Linked DNA regions of Maricaulis maris MCS10. Each later gene encodes a partner of the first gene's protein in a complex. Links are inferred from orthologs where the notes say so. Each region holds a gene or a part of one and is shown in the gene's direction. Other genes may lie near its edges.

Region 1 (8,427 bases):
CCCGCTTCGTGACGAGCTGGTGCACCACCAAAGCGGAAATCGTGGCGACACTGGCCGCCATCTGATGCCACTTGCAGGCGTGGAACAAAACAAGTACACTCTTTGCGTGTAGCAGGGAGATCCACATGTCGACCGAGTGGGGAGTATTGTTTCACCTCGATGCGGTCCGCTTTGACGCCTATGGCCGGGCGCTTGTCGCTGACAGGAAAGCCGCGCGGCGCATGCTGGGTTTGCTGGCCGAAGCCGATGCCATCGCCTGCCGCTCCGGTTGTGGCGCGCCGCTGAGCTGTGACACGGCCCTCATCCTGCGCGAGGAACTGACCAGCGTCGGGCCCGACCTGCTGGTCAACAATGCAGATTTCGCCACCATCATCCGCAAGCGCAAGGCTGTCGGGGCCGAGGAGGCCGTGATCGTGTTTTCGACCTATTGCCGGGTCGGGATCGAGCAGATCGCGGCAGAGCGAGCCTGACGGGCTGACAGCCCAACGCAAATGCGCCCCAATGCTCTGCCGCCCCAGCCCCCGCGCCAAATTGCAGGCCGTGCCGACTTGCAGGCCGAGTCGAATTGAAGGCCGAGTCGGTCGCTTCCGATTCAGACAATCTTAGCGCCAGGCGTGCCAGCGTTCGGGCGATCAACCGGAGAAAGCCACCCATGTTGTCGACGATCGTCTTTGCCGCCGCCCTGTCGTCCGCCTCGCCCGCCCCGGATGTCATGACGTCTGCAGTCGAGTCCGCGCCCAAACCCGTCCGGGGGAAAGTCCTGCTGGACGAGTTTGCCCGCAGCCTGACGATCGAGATCGAATCCGCCTCGGCGAACCCGGTGGAGCTGGGCTATGCCGAACTGACCGGCGGTGTATGGGAACAAACCCCGATCCCGGGTTCAACCGTCGAGCCGGGCGATGTCGTGAGCTATCGAAATGGGGTCGATAATCAGTATGACGCGCTGGGAGGCATGATCAGGCTGTTACTGCCTTTCGGGGACTCCATCCTGATCGAATTCGAGTGGGGCTTTGGCAGCGACGCCAGCTGTACAGCCAATGGCACAAACCTTCAGGCGGTGACAGTGTCGTCAGAGCTGGAGTACACGATGAGCGCCAACCCGGTCTGCACGATCACCATCTTGAACGGCCCCGGGGGCGACTAGGCCCGCGCCGACCGGACCTTACATCAGCTAGGCCTTGTCCTCATCGCCCTCGCGGCGCCACGGCCCGGCATAGCGCGGATCCTGGCGACGACGGCGGTCGGGACCGAAATAGGTCGGTGCCTTGATGAAGCGGCGCGGCCGCTCGATCAGGGCAGAAATCCGATGGAAGAGGTCGACCGGACGCACCGGCTTGGCGAGGTATTCGTTCACGCCGGCATTGATCGCCTCGATCACCTTGGAGCGGTCGGTATGACCGGTGACCATCACGATGGGCAGATACTTGTTGGCACTGTCCGAAGCCGTGCGCACCAGGCGGGTGAATTCCAGCCCGTTGAGATCGCCCAGCATGTAGTCGACAAGGGCAAAATCCGGATTGACATCGCGCATGGTTTCGAAGGCATCAGCCGCGTCGCGCACTTCCACGATCGTGCGCACGCCAAACCCCTGCAGGATGGTGCGCAGGATGGTCGACATGTGCGCATTGTCCTCAACGATGAGAACGCGGATGCGGTCGAAACTGCCGGACATGAATTCTCGCAATCGCGAAAGGGAATCAACGGTCAGCCCAATTGTGCACATGCGGCCTTAACCAAGTCTTGACCGTGCTGGGCAGGCATGGCGACAGACTGCCGCACGCGGGCGGCCGGGTCGACAGGTCACAAACCACCCGATCCGTGCTAGGCTCATTTCGTTGCGTTGCGTTCAATCTGGCAGCTTGAAGAGGGCATGGTCATGAACATCGCAGAGAAAATGGTGCGCTCCCTGATTGATCGGGCCCGCGCCTATGACAGCAAGGAACAGATCGACGATTTCGAGCGCGACGCTGATAGCGGCGAGACCGATGCTGTAGAGAGCCTGCTCACCGGCGACAGGGATCCGATCCGCACCGAAATCGAGGACTGGCTGGGTTCGCTCGACGAAGAAGCCCAGGCCGAACTGGTGGCGCTGTACTGGATCGGTCGCGGTGATTATGACGGGCCGGATTTCCGTCGCGCCGTCCGCGAGGCCCGCAGCCGCCGCAGCGGCCCCACCGAGGACTACCTGCTCGGCGCGCCCATGCTGGGTGATTATCTGGAGCTGGGTCTGGATTCGGTGATCGAGGCGGACGTGTTCGACGACGCCTGACCGGGCCACGCCTGCCGGCCCCTGCCAGGACACGTCTCCCTACCAGGACACTTCCGTTGCGCCGGGCGGCAGTCCGACAACTTCCTGGCGATGCTTGATCGCTTCGAGAATGCGCCTGCCCAGGCGGTCGGGCATGACCGGCTTGACCAGATAGGCGTCGATATCGGCCTTCCGCGCCGCCTCGACGATGCGGATTTCGTCATGGGCGGTCAGCAGGATGATCGGCACATCCTTGTTCAGCAAATCCTTGTCCGCCCGCACGCGCCAGGCGATCGAAATGCCGTCATCGCCCTGCAGCTCATAATCGAGCAGCATGGCGTCGATTTTCTGACGTTGCAGGTGTTGCCAGGCGGTTTCGCCGTCGGCCGATTCCAACACATCCTCGCAGCCCAGCCGTTCCAGCAGTTTCGCCACCAGGGTCCGGATGGACGCGACATCTTCGACGATCAGGATTCGCTGCCCGGCCAATGGTAAATTCGACATGCATCAACCCTCTCTGGTCGCAGAATCTAACATGGCGGTCGATTCCGGCAATAAGCCGGGTGCGGAAAATGACGCGGCGAGTCCGGCCAGCAGGGTGCGCGGATTGACCGGCTTTGGCAGGACAGCGGACACACCCGCCGCCCGGGCGCCACGCACGAGATGGGCAAACCCGTCCGCCGCCAGCAGAAACACCGGCAGGTCCGGCCGGGCGCATTGCAGCGGATCGCGCAGGCGGCGGGCAAGATCGAGACCGGTCGCCTGGCCGAGATCATAATCGACCAGGGCCAGATCCGGACGGCAGGTGCGGGCGAGGACAAGGGCCTCATCGCCATCAGCCGCCTCGAAAACACGGGCGAAACCAATGCCGTTGAGCAGGGTCCGGATGACACCTCGGACCGGGCGGCTGTCATCGACGAGCAGCACGGTGAGACGATCCGGTGATGGTATTGCCGGTGATGGTATTGCCGGTGATGGTATTGAATGAGCGGTCATCCTCATCTCCTCGTCCACCAGTGAACCACAAACCGCTGAACACCGGCCTAACGCCCGCTCATGCGCTATGCGGCCTCCTGACAGCATGCTGGCAAGGAGGTCGCAGTGCGGCACTGGCCCTCGCGCGCGCAGCGTCACATATTCCCCCCATGGCCAAGCTGACCCTCGACGACACCCTCACCGCCCCGGAAGACTTCGTGCTCGACACGCTGACCAGCGTGACGACCGCCGGCGAGTGGACGCCCCACCGCCCGGACCGGCCGGAAAAGTCCGAAGGCGGGCAGCGTTTCCAGTGCGTCTCGGAATACTCCCCCAAGGGCGACCAGCCGCAGGCGATCGAGGAACTGGTCGCCGGGCTCAAGGATGAGGAGCGCGACCAGGTCCTCCTGGGCGCCACCGGTACCGGCAAGACCTTCACCATGGCCAAGATCATCGAGGCGGTGCAGCGCCCGGCCCTGATCCTGGCGCCCAACAAGACCCTCGCCGCCCAGCTCTATGGCGAGTTCAAGAGCTTCTTCCCGAACAATGCGGTCGAGTATTTCGTCTCCTATTACGACTACTACATGCCCGAGGCCTATGTGCCGCGCACCGACACCTACATCGAGAAAGAATCGTCGATCAATGAGGCGATCGACCGGATGCGCCACGCCGCGACGCGCTCCATCCTCGAACGCGATGACGTGATCATCGTCGCCTCGGTCTCCTGCATTTACGGCATCGGCTCGGTCGAGACCTATACGGCGATGACTTTCGAGCTGAAGCCCGGCGACATCGTCGATCCGCGCGCCATCACGCGCCAGCTGGTCGACCTGCAATACACCCGCAATGACGCCGCCTTCATCCGCGGCACTTTCCGCATTCGCGGCGATAATCTGGAAGTCTTCCCGGCCCATTATGACGACCGCGCCTGGCGCATCGGCTTTTTCGGCGATGAGGTCGAGCAGATCACCGAGTTTGATCCGCTGACCGGCAAGACCATGACCGAGCTCAAATCGGTCAAGTTCTACGCCAATTCGCACTATGTGACGCCGCGCCCGACGCTCAACCAGGCCGTGGTCAAGATCAAGGCCGAGCTCAAGGAACGCCTCGCCTGGATGGAGGCCAATGGCCAGCTGCTGGAAGCCCAGCGCCTGCAGCAGCGCACCGAGTTCGACCTGGAAATGCTCGGCGCCACCGGTTCGTGCGCCGGCATCGAGAATTATTCCCGCTATCTGACCGGTCGCAAGCCGGGCGAGCCGCCGCCCACCCTGTTCGAATACATTCCGGAGGACGCCCTCGTCTTCGCCGATGAGAGCCATGTCTCGATCCCGCAGCTGGGCGCCATGTACAAGGGCGATTTCAGCCGCAAGAAGACGCTGACCGATCACGGTTTTCGCCTGCCAAGCTGTCTCGACAACCGCCCGCTCAAATTCGAGGAATGGGACGCCATGCGGCCGCAGACCATCTCGGTCTCGGCGACACCGGGCCAGTGGGAGCTGAACCAGACTGGCGGTGTGTTCACGGAGCAAGTCATCCGCCCCACCGGCCTGATCGACCCGCCGGTCGAGATCCGCCCGGTCTCCACAGATGGCGCCTCCCAGGTCGATGATGTCATCGACGAGGCCCGCGCCACCGCCGAAAAGGGTTTCCGCACCCTGGTCACCACGCTGACCAAGCGCATGGCCGAGGACCTGACCGAATACATGCATGAGCAGGGCCTGAAGGTCCGCTACATGCACTCCGACGTCGACACGGTCGAACGCATCGAACTGATCCGCGACCTGCGCCTCGGCGTCTATGACGTGCTGATCGGCATCAACCTCTTGCGCGAAGGCCTCGACATCCCCGAATGCGGCCTCGTCGCCATTCTCGACGCCGACAAGGAAGGCTTTCTCAGGTCAGAAACCAGCCTGGTCCAGACCATCGGCCGCGCCGCCCGCAACGCCGACTCGAAGGTCATCCTCTATGCCGACCGCATCACCGGCTCGATGCAACGCGCCATGGACGAAACCAACCGCCGCCGCACCAAACAGATCGCCCACAACGAAGAACACGGCATCACCCCGACGACGATCACAAGGGGCATCAGCGACATCCTGGAAGAAGTGATGGAGTCCCAAGCCAAGGGCCGCGGCGTGGCGGCCAAGGGCCGCAAGAAGGGCGATGGCAAGCCGAAAGGCCTGCGCGAGGCCGATCAGGCGGCGTTTGTGGCGGGGGATAATGTGGTCGCGGTGATTGCGGATCTTGAGAAGCGGATGCGCGAGGCGGCTGCGGATCTGGAGTTTGAGGAAGCGGCGAGGTTAAGGGATGAGGTTTTGAAGTTGCGGGGGGAGTAGACGGCTTCATCCGCCGCAGCGCCAGGGACAGCAGGTGGGAAAAAGTCTAAGGTCAGAGATGAAATCCGGAATTTGTGCGCGGGATCGTGTTCTCACATTCGGGGTCAACGTCCACAGAATTCGCTAACTAGCAACTCCGGGCACACTAGAATCGGCGAGCGGAGGGCGATAGTGAACGCGATACCGCGATCACCCCACATACAAATTGACGGCTCCAAGAGAAATTCCCATCATGCCGCAATCTAGGGGCGCATGAGGATTGGAATGAAAAAGCTAGGCAGCGCGAGCGCTAATCCAACTAGGGCGTTTTTTGTCAGAATGCTGACAAGAGACATTACGCTCACTGATTGCATATTGGATTTGATCGACAACTGTATCGATGGCGCTTGGGAAAGAGCCGGTGGAAACGCGTTCACGCTGAATAACAACGTTGAGCTCGATCAGTACAAAATTGACATCAGCCTATCTGAAGATGGATTCACAATAAGCGACAATTGCGGCGGAATATCCTTCGATGATGCCGTCGAATACGCATTCACTTTTGGGCGATCAGCCAACGCAGACGCAGAATCATATAGTATCGGCATCTACGGCATTGGAATGAAACGTGCCGTCTTCAAGATTGGGCGCAAAATTTTAGTTCGCAGCACTTCGGAAGCGAATGGCGAAATTGAAGCATTCCGAGTTCCCATCGACGTGGACAGATGGCTAGCGCACGGCGACAAAGAAGATTGGGATTTCGATATAGAAAGCGACAACCCTCTACCAGAGCCCGGCGTCCAGATCAGCGTAGATAATCTAACTGACAACACCAAAGCTGATTTTTCGAACCCGGATTTTGTGAAACAGCTAATACGGGTGATCTCGAGAGACTACAGTATACATCTTCATCGCGGGCTTCAGATATCCGTAAATGGCATGCCGGTCACGGGTTGGTTGATTGAACTGCGGGAGAGCGCGGAATTCACACCTATGCGCGACTCGTACGTCGACGAAGTGAACGGCGAGGAAGTCTTTGTTGAAATTCTTGCAGGAATGGGCGCCCCACCTCCTGATGACCTCGAACCAGGCGAACGAAGAAAAGACTTTGAGCAGCGATCAGGCTGGTATGTCATCTGCAATGGTAGAGTAGTAGTGGCCGCAGACAAATCTACCATTACTGGATGGGGCACGCCCAATTGGCCGAAATGGCACCCACAGTACAGTGGATTTCTCGGGATCGTTATATTCTCAGCTGAGAATGCAGAATCTCTTCCGTTGACCACAACCAAGCGAAGTGTGGATGCAACACAGCCGATGTTCCGCCGAGCGTTGGCTCAGATGAGGAAGCCGTCAACCTCCTGGATTGAATACACAAATGCGCGGAAGTCGCAGCGAGATGCCGCATATAAAAGCGAAAGTGCAACTAACAACATTTCGATATTCGAGATCGAACATTCTAAAACTGCAAAATTGCCAAGCTTTACAGCCAAAACCCGCGAGCCGGTCGCAAACATCGCTTATCAGATGCCGAAGAATAGGGTTCGAGAGCTCGCCGCGGCTATGGGCAATGTAGGACTGCCTTATCGTGATGTCGGAATAAATACCTTTGAACTAGCGTTCAATGAGCTCGTCGGCGAAGACTAATGGCCACGTTTGACACTGTGAATTATAGCCTGAGGCCCAACAAGGCCATCCAGCGTTCGATCGTATTCGAGATTGTCCGTTCGACAGTAGCCGCAATGGAGGTCTCTAATCCAGTTTACATTGGATTCGGGTCCGTCTGGTTCACCGATTTTCACATAGCCCATAAAGCATTGGAAATAGGCGACCTAGTCTCAATCGAAGCCGATGAAATCGGGTACAAGCGAGCAAAATTCAATAAACCCTTCAAGTGCATAGACGTAAGGCATGGGTGGAGTTGCGACGTAATCCCCGAGATCGGTGCAGACTCGAGATACGGTAACCGACCTTGGATTGTGTGGCTGGACTACGATGACCGTCTCTCTGAGGATTCACTTCAGGAAATATATGATTTAACAACGATTTTGCCGCATTCCAGCCAACTATTCGTAACTTTTAATGCGGTGCCGCACAAGTATGGCAAACCAAGGCAGATCGATGAGAATTTAAGAGCATTGTTCGGGGACGGGTACCCTGATGATGTCGACCGAGAGTTGCTTGGTGCAGATCGCCTACAACGATTTCTAGGACAACTAACACTGGACAGTCTCCAGTCAGCTGCAATCGCAAACGGTCGACCGGGAGGCTTTGTGCCAAGCTGTTTGCTCCCGTATCGTGATGGAGCACCGATGGTCACTGTAGGAGGTTGCTTTCCTGAACCTGCAGCGCGTGAAGCAGCGAAAGCTCATATGCACAATGATCGTCGAGGTTTCCCCGATCTCAAAATCGAGACCCCACCTCTGACCCTCAAAGAGAGTGCGGCTCTTCAAGCTTCACTGCCTCGCACACGCCCCATGACCAGAGGTAGCCTCAAACGAATTGGCTTCGATTTGAAAGAGGAGCAAATTCGATCTTTTCAGGAATTCTACCGTTACTATCCTCACTTCGCTCAGCTATCGAGCTAGAATGGCGCTTGGAATCAGGTGGACGCACTTTGAACATTGTTGATCTCTTTTGTGGCTGCGGTGGCCTCTCACTCGGTGCCCACTACGCCGGGTTCAACACCGCTTTGGCGGTCGATGTCGACAACGACCTCCGCTCTGCGTACCGCCGCAATTTCGGCGTCGGAAACGCTGAGAAACTCGATCTCGCCAAAACGAAGGCGGCTACTCTAAAGCGCAAATCAGGGCCTGAGCGCCCTGTTGGTGTGATCGGCGGCCCGCCCTGCCAAGGGTTCAGCGTTATGGGGCGTTCAATTGATGATGA
Region 2 (8,464 bases), 120 kb from region 1 along the record:
GGCGCGGTTATGACATCGCTGGAGGCGCCAGCCGCCTTGTCCTGCAGATGGTGCGTGTGCGCGATGTCATGGAACCGCTGGGCAGCTGGGGGGAATCCGCCAGCCCCGATGGCACTTGCGTCTATGAAGACGACACGCTGGGCCGCGCTTTAGCGGTTCTCGACGCGGAACAGCTGGACAACGCCATCGTTCGTGAGCGATCGGATGCCCAGACGATCACCGGCGTCATCACCAAGGCCGACGCGCAAGCTGCCTATGCCCGGCGCCTGGCAGAAATCAGCGAAGAAGAGCACCGCTGACTGTCAACTCCGGGACGACAGAACGGTTATCCAACTGGAAAGAATGTCCAAGATATGGTCGCGGCATGAGACTGACCGGGGATGAAAATCTGGATTCTGGCCGCGCTGTCCTCGGGGAATCCCCGCTGACGGCGGAAGCCCTGCGTGCGGCCAACATCAACCCTGTAACCGGGCTGGCGACCGATTATCTCAACCACTTCAACGAGGTGGTAATGCTGATGGAAATGCTGCCGGACATGCCCGATTGCGCCGAAGACGTGCTGGAGTGGGCGCCGGCCGACTATCCGACACACTTCGCCAATTCCACCTTCAAGGACAAGGAATTGGCCATCCTCGCCTATCGTTCGGCCCCGAATGCCGTGCGCGCGCATCTGGAAACCCTGATCCTGCAGATCGATGACGAGGTGCTCAAGGCCCAGGCGGTGCTGCGCGAAACCACCAGCCCGGAAGCCTGCGCCCATATCTCACGGCTGGCCAGCGAAGAGATCAAACCGCTCATTGCCGCCGCTTCGGGAACCATCAACGGCCATGCCGACACCGAGGATGAACTCGATGACGAAGCCGCCCAGGCCAATGTGGACGCGCTGTTCGGCTGAGCCGTGACTTTGGCGCGCCTTTGAGTCATATTATATGACCTAAAATGAGCGATAGCGTCCCGCCGCACCTGCATGGTCGCCGGAGAGGGCGTCGACCGAGTGAGCGTGATGATCGAGTTACAAAAGCCCTCCACCAAACCCCGCGACTTCACCGCCTATCGGATCCGTGAATACACAGCACTCGTCGAAGCCTTGGTCGCGGCGCGCCAGCGCCTCGCCAGCGGTCCCGAAATCCTGTCGCTGGTCAATGAGCTGGTCATCGTGACCGAAGAAATCCTCGACTTCACGGACAGCTGTGGCGAAGCCGGCAAGGCGCGCGCTTGCTGCGCCGAGGCCGAACACTTCATGGCCGGGCTGATCGAACACGCCGAAGCCATCCGCGCCGCCAATGGCGCCTTCGGCTCCCGCTTCATCGATTTCATCCAGCACATGCCAATCGAAGCCCCTCGCCGGGCGGCCTGATCGAAATCAAGAAGCAACTCGGCTGGTTCGACAACCGGGGTGAATTCGACGAGCAGGTGCCGATCGTGACCCGCCTCAAAGACTGAGAATTTTCTGCAATGATGAGCTAAACGTCGGTCCCGGATCGCGCTTCGCGCGTCCGGGAAAAATTTGTGTGTGACGCGTCAAACAACCCGGCTCATTTCCCCCGGACGAAGCCCGGCTAAAGCCGGGCGCAGATCCGGGGCCGACGGGACGAGCAGCAAAACTCTCCCATTGCGATAAATCACGCATTAAGCAATTATAGATTGCATGACGATGCTCGCGCCGGAAGCCGTCTATCTCTTGTTCAGCCGCCCGCACGGCGCGCTCTATGTCGGCCGCACGAAGGACCTGATCTGGCGAACCTGGCAGCATCGTACCGGCGCAATTCCCGGTCACACCAAGCGCCATGGCATCAAGCAACTCGGCTGGTACGAATGGCATGACGGCTTCGAATCCGCCGCCCACCGCGAATACCTGATCAAGCGCTGGCGACGCGCCTGGAAGATCGCCCTGATCGAAGCGATGAACCCCGGCTGGAAAGACCTCTGGTTCGACATCCGCGGTGATTTCGACGAACAGGTGCCGATTGTGACCCGCCTCGAAGATTGAGCGTTTTCTGAGTCGATGAGCTCAACGTCGGTCCCGGATCGCGCTTCGCGCGTCCGGGAAAAATGTGTGTACAAAACTTCCAACATCCCAGCTCATTTCCCCCGGACGAAGCCCGGCGAAAGCCGGGCGCAGATCCGGGGCCGACGGGATGTGCAGCAGTCGCTCCGACCCAAGGCGGTCGACGGCACCTCCGCCAGGTGAGCCTTCAATTCGACAACCGGGGTAAATTCGACGAGCAGGTGCCAATCATCTCACCCATCGAGCACTGAGACTCGTCTGCAATGATGAGCTAAACGTCGGTCCCGGATCGCGCTGCGCGCGTCCGGGAAAAATTTGTGTGTGACGCGTCTATCAACCCAGCTCATTTCCCCCGGACGAAGCCCGGCAAAAGCCGGGCGCAGTTCCGGGGCCGACGGGATGTGCAGCAGCCAATTCAACGCCATAAACTTGGCAGTCACCCGGTGCGTGTCTTCAAGACGCCCATCTAGCCGGAACGGCCCCGGTGCGAGCACATTCCTGCTCAAGTCCACAACGACTGTATGTTTCCAATCTAAGATGCACCTGCAGGGCACCATCTGCGGCTCTCGGCAAATCGGACAACTGAACAGTCTGCACAAAGTAGCACGGCTCCTTTTGACCGAGCAGGATGCCAATTTCACTTTGCCCTGCCATCACGATCCAAATTCCATAAATCGGTCGTTCAAACGCTTGTCCCAACCCCACAAGCAGCTCTTCGGTCGAATTCACAGTCCCGAGCGACAACCGCTCCGCATGGGGAAGCCCAGCCTCCTCCGCGGCACAAATACTGTCTCGGGTGAGACTAACTTTTGTTCCCGAGTTCATGCGAAAGTCCCCCTGGCGAAAGCTGCCCGCTAATCGTTCGAGTACCGGGATTGCCAATCATTGTGCCGACCGTTGGTCCCGGATCGCGCTGCGCGCGTCCGGGAAAAATATGTGTGTGACGCGTCTAACAACCCGGCTCTTTTCCCCCGGACGAAGCCCGGCAAAAGCCGGGCGCAGATCCGGGGCCGACGAGCGGGTCAACCACTCGCCTGTTCAACACCCACCCCACGCGAACAAAAACCGAACAATCACACATCCCTCCCTTGGGATCGGGCGCCAATCGGTCCAGTATGTCGCATTGAATCGGTTCGACAAAAAGGGGCGGCGGCCCTATCCGTCACAGATTGCGGATGCACCTGCGTCCGCCAGTCTTGATGCCAGGCGGGCCAGGGCCTCCTCCCAGCCTGACGGGCTGGCGAGAAAGACAGTGCCGAGCGGTCGGCCAATCAGATCGCCCTGCCCGGCACCATGACCGCAACGCCCCGGTGTTCGCGTCGCCCCATCGATCGAAGCGCCATCGCGCCAATGCCAGCAGGTTTCCTCGCCCGAGGCATCTCGCCCCCAGACGCTGGTAACTCCACCTTCTTGTACAAGACCGACCCGGCTCTCTACCCCGAGCACTGTGAAGCCGGTCGCAGACAGGATTGTCCGCCACCGGCCATCCTCACTCTGACTGAGCAGCCAGTGCTCGGCCCCATGCCAGCGGAGATTGGCTATCACCAACTCGTCCTGCCCGTCGGCATTGAAATCCCGGACCCCCAGGCGGAGCAAACCGCCCATCGTCTCATAGGTCGTAGCCACAGACCCGTTCCAGACCGGCTCCAGTCGGACCTCACCATCGCGCCTTGCATACAGCAGCACACGCACATCGCCAGCGACACGCTGGGCACTGACGATCAATTCCGTCTCATCATCCAGCTGAAAGGAGCGCGGCCCGACAAGGCAGTGAAACGGGTTCAGGGCGGCACCAGAACCCGCCGGCACCGTGAGTATCTCAATAGTCGGCGCATCCTGAGCGCCGACCTGCCCTGCCACTGAGGCCAGCATCACCCATGCGAACAAAAAACGAACAATCACACATCCCTCCCTTGGGATCGGGCGCCAATCAGGTCAGTATGACGGATTGAATCGGTTCGACAAACAGGGGTTGCCCCCGCCGTCCAAGCAGCAGGGAATTGCATGTCCGGTCTTTCCATCTCCGACATGGCGCGGCCCGCGCCGCCGACGCCCTATCTTGACGGGCTGAATGCCGAGCAGCGCGCGGCCGTGGAAGCCATGGATGGTCCGGTCCTGGTTCTGGCGGGCGCCGGCACCGGCAAGACCCGCGTTTTGACCACACGACTTGCCCATATCCTTGCCACCGGTCGCGCCCGGCCGTGGGAGATCCTTGCTGTCACCTTCACCAACAAGGCGGCGCGGGAGATGAAGGAGCGGGTCGGCAAGATCATTGGCGAGGCGGTCGAGGGCGTGCCCTGGTTGGGCACATTCCACTCGGTGTCGGCCCAGATCCTGCGCCGCCATGCCGAGCTGGTGGATCTGAAATCCTCCTTCACCATTCTCGACACTGACGACCAGCTGCGCCTGATGAAGCAAATCATCCAGGCCGAAAATATCGACGAGAAACGCTGGACGCCGCGCCATCTCGCCAGCCTGATTGATGGCTGGAAGAATCGCGGGCTGATGCCGGACCAGCTGGGCGAGGACGACAAATGGGCCTTCGCCGAGGGGCGCGGGCAGGACCTCTACCGCATCTACCAGTCGCGCCTGAAGACACTGAACGCCTGTGATTTCGGCGATCTCTTGCTGCACACGCTGCACATTTTCAAGGACAATCCCGACGTCCTGAAATTCTATCACGACAAGTTCCGCTATCTCCTCGTCGACGAGTATCAGGACACCAATATCGCCCAGTATCTCTGGCTGCGGCTTTTGGCCCAGGGGACGGGAAACATCTGCTGTGTGGGTGATGACGACCAGTCGATCTATGGCTGGCGTGGCGCCGAGGTCGACAACATCCTCCGCTTTGAAAAGGACTTTTCCGGCGCCACCGTGATCCGGCTGGAACGCAATTACCGCTCGACCGCGCATATCCTGGGCGCCGCCTCGGGCCTGATCGCCGCCAACCGCTCCCGCCTGGGCAAGACGCTGTGGACCGATGATGCCGAGGGCGAGAAGGTCCAGGTGCGCGGCATCTGGGATGGCGAGGCCGAGGCCCGTTTTGTCGCCGAGGAGATCGAGAACTGGGTCTCCGGTCAGCGCGCCTATTCCGACAGCGCCGTGCTGGTCCGCGCCGCCTGGCAGATGCGCGCCTTTGAAGACCGCTTCATCATGCTGGGCCTGCCCTACAAGGTGATCGGCGGGCCGCGCTTTTTCGAGCGCGCCGAGGTCCGCGACGCCCACGCCTATCTGCGCCTGGTGCGCTCGCCGGAAGATGATCTCGCCTTCGAGCGCATCGTCAACACGCCCAAGCGCGGCATTGGCGACACCACCGTCCAGAAGATCGCCGTCACCGCCCGCGCCATGGGCGTGCCGATGACCGAGGCAACCCGGGTCATGCTGGGAACCGACGAGATCCGCGGCAAGGCCCGCACGGCGCTGGGCGTCTTCCTGCGCGATGTGGAACGCTGGCGCGAACAGTCCGAACAGAGCCGTCTGGACGAGCTGGCCGAGATCATTCTCGACGAGAGCGGCTATACCGCCATGTGGCGCGAGGACAAGACGCCCCAGGCCGCCGGCAAGCTGGAAAACCTCAAGGAGCTTGTCCGCTCCATGGGCGAGTACGACACGCTGGAAGCCTATCTCGAACACGTCGCCTTGTTGACCGATGCCGATCGCAAGCCGGACGAGGACGAGATCTCGCTGATGACGCTGCACGGCGCCAAGGGCCTGGAATTCCCGCTCGTCTTCCTGCCCGGTTGGGAAGAGACCGTCTTCCCCTCGCAGCGCTCGCTGGATGAGGGCGGCACGCGCTCGCTCGAGGAAGAACGCCGTCTCGCCTATGTCGGCATTACCCGCGCCCGCGAACGCGCCATCATCACCTTCACCGCCAACCGCATGATCTATGGCCGCTGGCAGACGGTCATCCCGTCGCGCTTCATCGATGAAATGCCCGTCGACCATGTCGAGGCGCGCTCGGAAACCGGCTATTATGACAGCGGTCCGGGCTTTGAAAGCGTCAGCCAGCAACCCGACGCCATGGCGTCCAGTTATTCCAGCCCGGGCTGGAAACGCTATCAGGCCAACCAGCAATCCGGCCGCCGCTCCGCCCCGCCCACCATCAATGCCAAGGCCACGCTCATTGAGAGCGGCGGGTCCGACACCCAAGGCACCTGGCGCGCCGGCGACCGCGTCTTCCACGACAAGTTCGGCTACGGCACGGTGAAAAAGGCCGATGGCTCGAAATACACCGTGAAATTCGACAAGGCCGGCGAGAAAAAGGTGGTGGAGAATTTCTTGCGGGAATTGCCATAGGGGGGAGGTCCTCGCCCTTGATGGGGAAAGGCCTGCCGGTATTTTCCTCCCCACGCGTGGGGAGGTGGATCGCCCGCAGGGCGAGACGGAGGGGTGACGCCGCAGGCGGCATGGGCCGCTCCTCGCTGCGCTCGCCCCCTTCGACCCGGCGCGACGCGCCGGCCCACTTCCCCCGCGAGCGGGGGCAGAAAGCGGAACAGGGTCCCGCGCCCCACACCCCTCCCCGCTTGATTTCCCGTCCGTCAGCGTCCACACCCGCCGCCTGATCCGGAGACCTTGCCCATGACCACGCTTTGGCGCCTGACGGCCCTGTCCGATTTTGCCACCCTTGCCGATGTTGTCGAACGGCTCGACGAGGCCCATCCGGCCGTCGCGCTCAGCTGGGCGATCTTCGAGGAGAGCGATGGGGCGCGGCTGGACGTGCTGTTTCAGTCCATGCCGGACGAAGCGGCCTTCCGCCGCGCCTCGGGCCTCGCCGAGGATATCCTGGTCGAGTTCGGGCCACTGCCGGAAGAGGATTGGGTTCGCCTGTCACTGCAAGGCCTCAAGCCGGTCGAAGGCGGGCGTTTCACCCTGTTCGGTGCCCATGACCGCGACGCCGTTGCCGCCGGCCAGATCGGCATCGAGATCGAAGCCGGACCGGCTTTCGGGACCGGCCATCACGGCACCACACGTGGCTGCCTGATCGCCTTTTCAGAAATGCTGGACGCCGGCGCCGATCCGAAGACGGTGTTCGATCTGGGCTGCGGCACCGCTGTCCTGGCCATCGCCGCCGCCAAGGCGCTGCCGGCCGCCGAAGTGCTGGCATCGGACATCGACCCTGAAGCCGTCGATGAAAGCACCGAGAACTGCACGAAGAACGCAACGCCCGGCATTGACTGTTTCGTCGCCGAAGGGCTCGACCATGCCAAGCTGGCCGGGCGTCAGTTCGAGCTGGTCTTCGCCAACATCCTCGCCGGCCCGCTGGTCGAACTGGCGCCCGGCGTCGCAGACATCCTGGCACCCGGTGGCAAGGTCATCCTGTCCGGCCTGCTGACCGAACAGGAAGCCATGGTCCGGACCGCCTATGAGGCCGCCGGACTCACCGTCCACCGCCAGCCGCCGCTGGAGGGTTGGGAAACCCTGGTCGCGACAAAGGGTTAGGCGCTACTCTTCGGCCTCTTGCAGACCGGCGAACAGGTCGGCCAGCTCGATCGACAGCGCCTGGAGGTTTTCGCTGTCGGCATTGCCGGCCAGCGCCACTGACACGCGTGGCTCGACATAGACGAGCAGGAAGGAGCGGCCGCCCGGCGAACCACCGGAATGCGCCGCATAACGCAGATCGATGTCGGACGCATAGCCGGCCCAGGGGCCCGGCAGATCGGTCCATCCTGCCAGCTCGATCATCTCACCCGCGGCCAGGGCCTGCCCCATCGCAGCCAGCTCACGTGAGCTGGCCAGCAGACCACCCGCACCGAATTTGCACTCGGCCGACAGGCCGTCGATGATTTGCGGGCCCTCCCCGAGATCGACCCAATTGCTGGCCTTGTCGGCACCTTCCAGATCACGCCTGGCCAGATAGGTGTCGCCGAGCGCCACCTGCATGGCGGCATCAAAACCCGTCGTCTCCGTCAGCTGCACCAGCAAATGACTCAGCAACACATAGCCATAGGTCGAGTAGGCCATTTCGCCGGTTGAAGACTGGGAAAGCGGTTCGTCGATGAAGTGACCCAGCGCGTCGGCCGGGGTTTCGCAGCGGCGATCCGAGAAGCTGATCCAGTCGGCCCGCGAAGTGTAGTGGCGAACGCCTGCCCGGTGCTCGAGCAGCGCGCGCAAGGTGACGGCGTCATAATGCGCCGGCAGGTCCGGGTCGATCTGCCGGACCGGTGTGTCGAGATCGAGGCCACCGGTCTGTTCAAGACGAACATAGGCCAGCGCTGTCAGCATCTTGGCCACCGAATAGACATTGTAGGGGCGGTCGACACCATCCGCATCATCGCGCTGCCAGCCGCCTTCGGCTTCCCAGACAATCCCGCCATCCACCATGACGGTGGCGTTGAGCGCAGGATAGGTTTGCGCCAGCGGGTCGAAGGCCGCCTGGGCCTGCTCGGCAAGCGAGGGCGCAGCAACCTGACCGGCCATACCCAGCCAGAGCGATGCGGCACTGGCGCTTGCGGTCAG

What was found.
Region 2: the proteins of uvrB (region 1) and MMAR10_RS10680 are in contact, whole or in part, in a crystal structure (PDB 7EGT), measured with the Thermus thermophilus proteins. The link is inferred for Maricaulis maris MCS10 from one-to-one orthologs. Residues at the interface, in WP_096411307.1 of Thermus thermophilus: Glu23, Leu25, Arg26, Asp27, Gly28, Glu29, Arg30, Phe31, Arg55, Glu326, Asp327, Phe328, Glu379, Ser382, Gln383, His398, Gly400, Arg401; in WP_096412145.1 of Thermus thermophilus: His654, Arg656, Phe657, Gln666, Asp668, Glu669, Lys680, Arg681, Leu682, Ser683, Lys685, Tyr686, Ala687.

What each region holds. Positions count from the first base shown.
Region 1 is NC_008347.1:2,352,371-2,360,797, forward strand. The notes cover bases 3,040-5,976. They hold uvrB (excinuclease ABC subunit UvrB), read left to right. Parts: upstream 3,040-3,393; coding sequence 3,394-5,559; downstream 5,560-5,976. Other genes in these bases: MMAR10_RS11210 (response regulator), read right to left, coding at 3,040-3,244; MMAR10_RS11220 (ATP-binding protein), read left to right, coding at 5,824-5,976. In the rest of the region: MMAR10_RS11180 (threonine aldolase family protein), read left to right, coding at 1-65; MMAR10_RS11185 (hypothetical protein), read left to right, coding at 126-470; MMAR10_RS16355 (hypothetical protein), read left to right, coding at 653-1,144; MMAR10_RS11195 (response regulator), read right to left, coding at 1,172-1,672; MMAR10_RS11200 (DUF3775 domain-containing protein), read left to right, coding at 1,871-2,269; MMAR10_RS11205 (response regulator), read right to left, coding at 2,309-2,752; more of MMAR10_RS11210, read right to left, coding at 2,756-3,039; more of MMAR10_RS11220, read left to right, coding at 5,977-7,185; MMAR10_RS16920 (O-methyltransferase), read left to right, coding at 7,185-8,126; MMAR10_RS11225 (DNA cytosine methyltransferase), read left to right, coding at 8,156-8,427. UniProt on the Escherichia coli protein: The UvrABC repair system catalyzes the recognition and processing of DNA lesions. A damage recognition complex composed of 2 UvrA and 2 UvrB subunits scans DNA for abnormalities.
Region 2 is NC_008347.1:2,231,206-2,239,669, forward strand. What follows is about bases 3,685-6,658. They hold MMAR10_RS10680 (ATP-dependent helicase), read left to right. Parts: upstream 3,685-4,012; coding sequence 4,013-6,304; downstream 6,305-6,658. Other genes in these bases: MMAR10_RS10675 (hypothetical protein), read right to left, coding at 3,685-3,910; MMAR10_RS10685 (50S ribosomal protein L11 methyltransferase), read left to right, coding at 6,587-6,658. Outside these bases: MMAR10_RS10655 (chloride channel protein), read left to right, coding at 1-299; MMAR10_RS10660 (hypothetical protein), read left to right, coding at 365-895; MMAR10_RS10665 (hypothetical protein), read left to right, coding at 1,004-1,357; MMAR10_RS10670 (GIY-YIG nuclease family protein), read left to right, coding at 1,655-1,990; more of MMAR10_RS10675, read right to left, coding at 3,164-3,684; more of MMAR10_RS10685, read left to right, coding at 6,659-7,447; MMAR10_RS10690 (serine hydrolase domain-containing protein), read right to left, coding at 7,451-8,464. UniProt on the Escherichia coli protein: A helicase with DNA-dependent ATPase activity. Unwinds DNA duplexes with 3'-5' polarity. Translocates on single-stranded DNA with 3'-5' polarity. Initiates unwinding more efficiently from a nicked substrate than double-stranded DNA.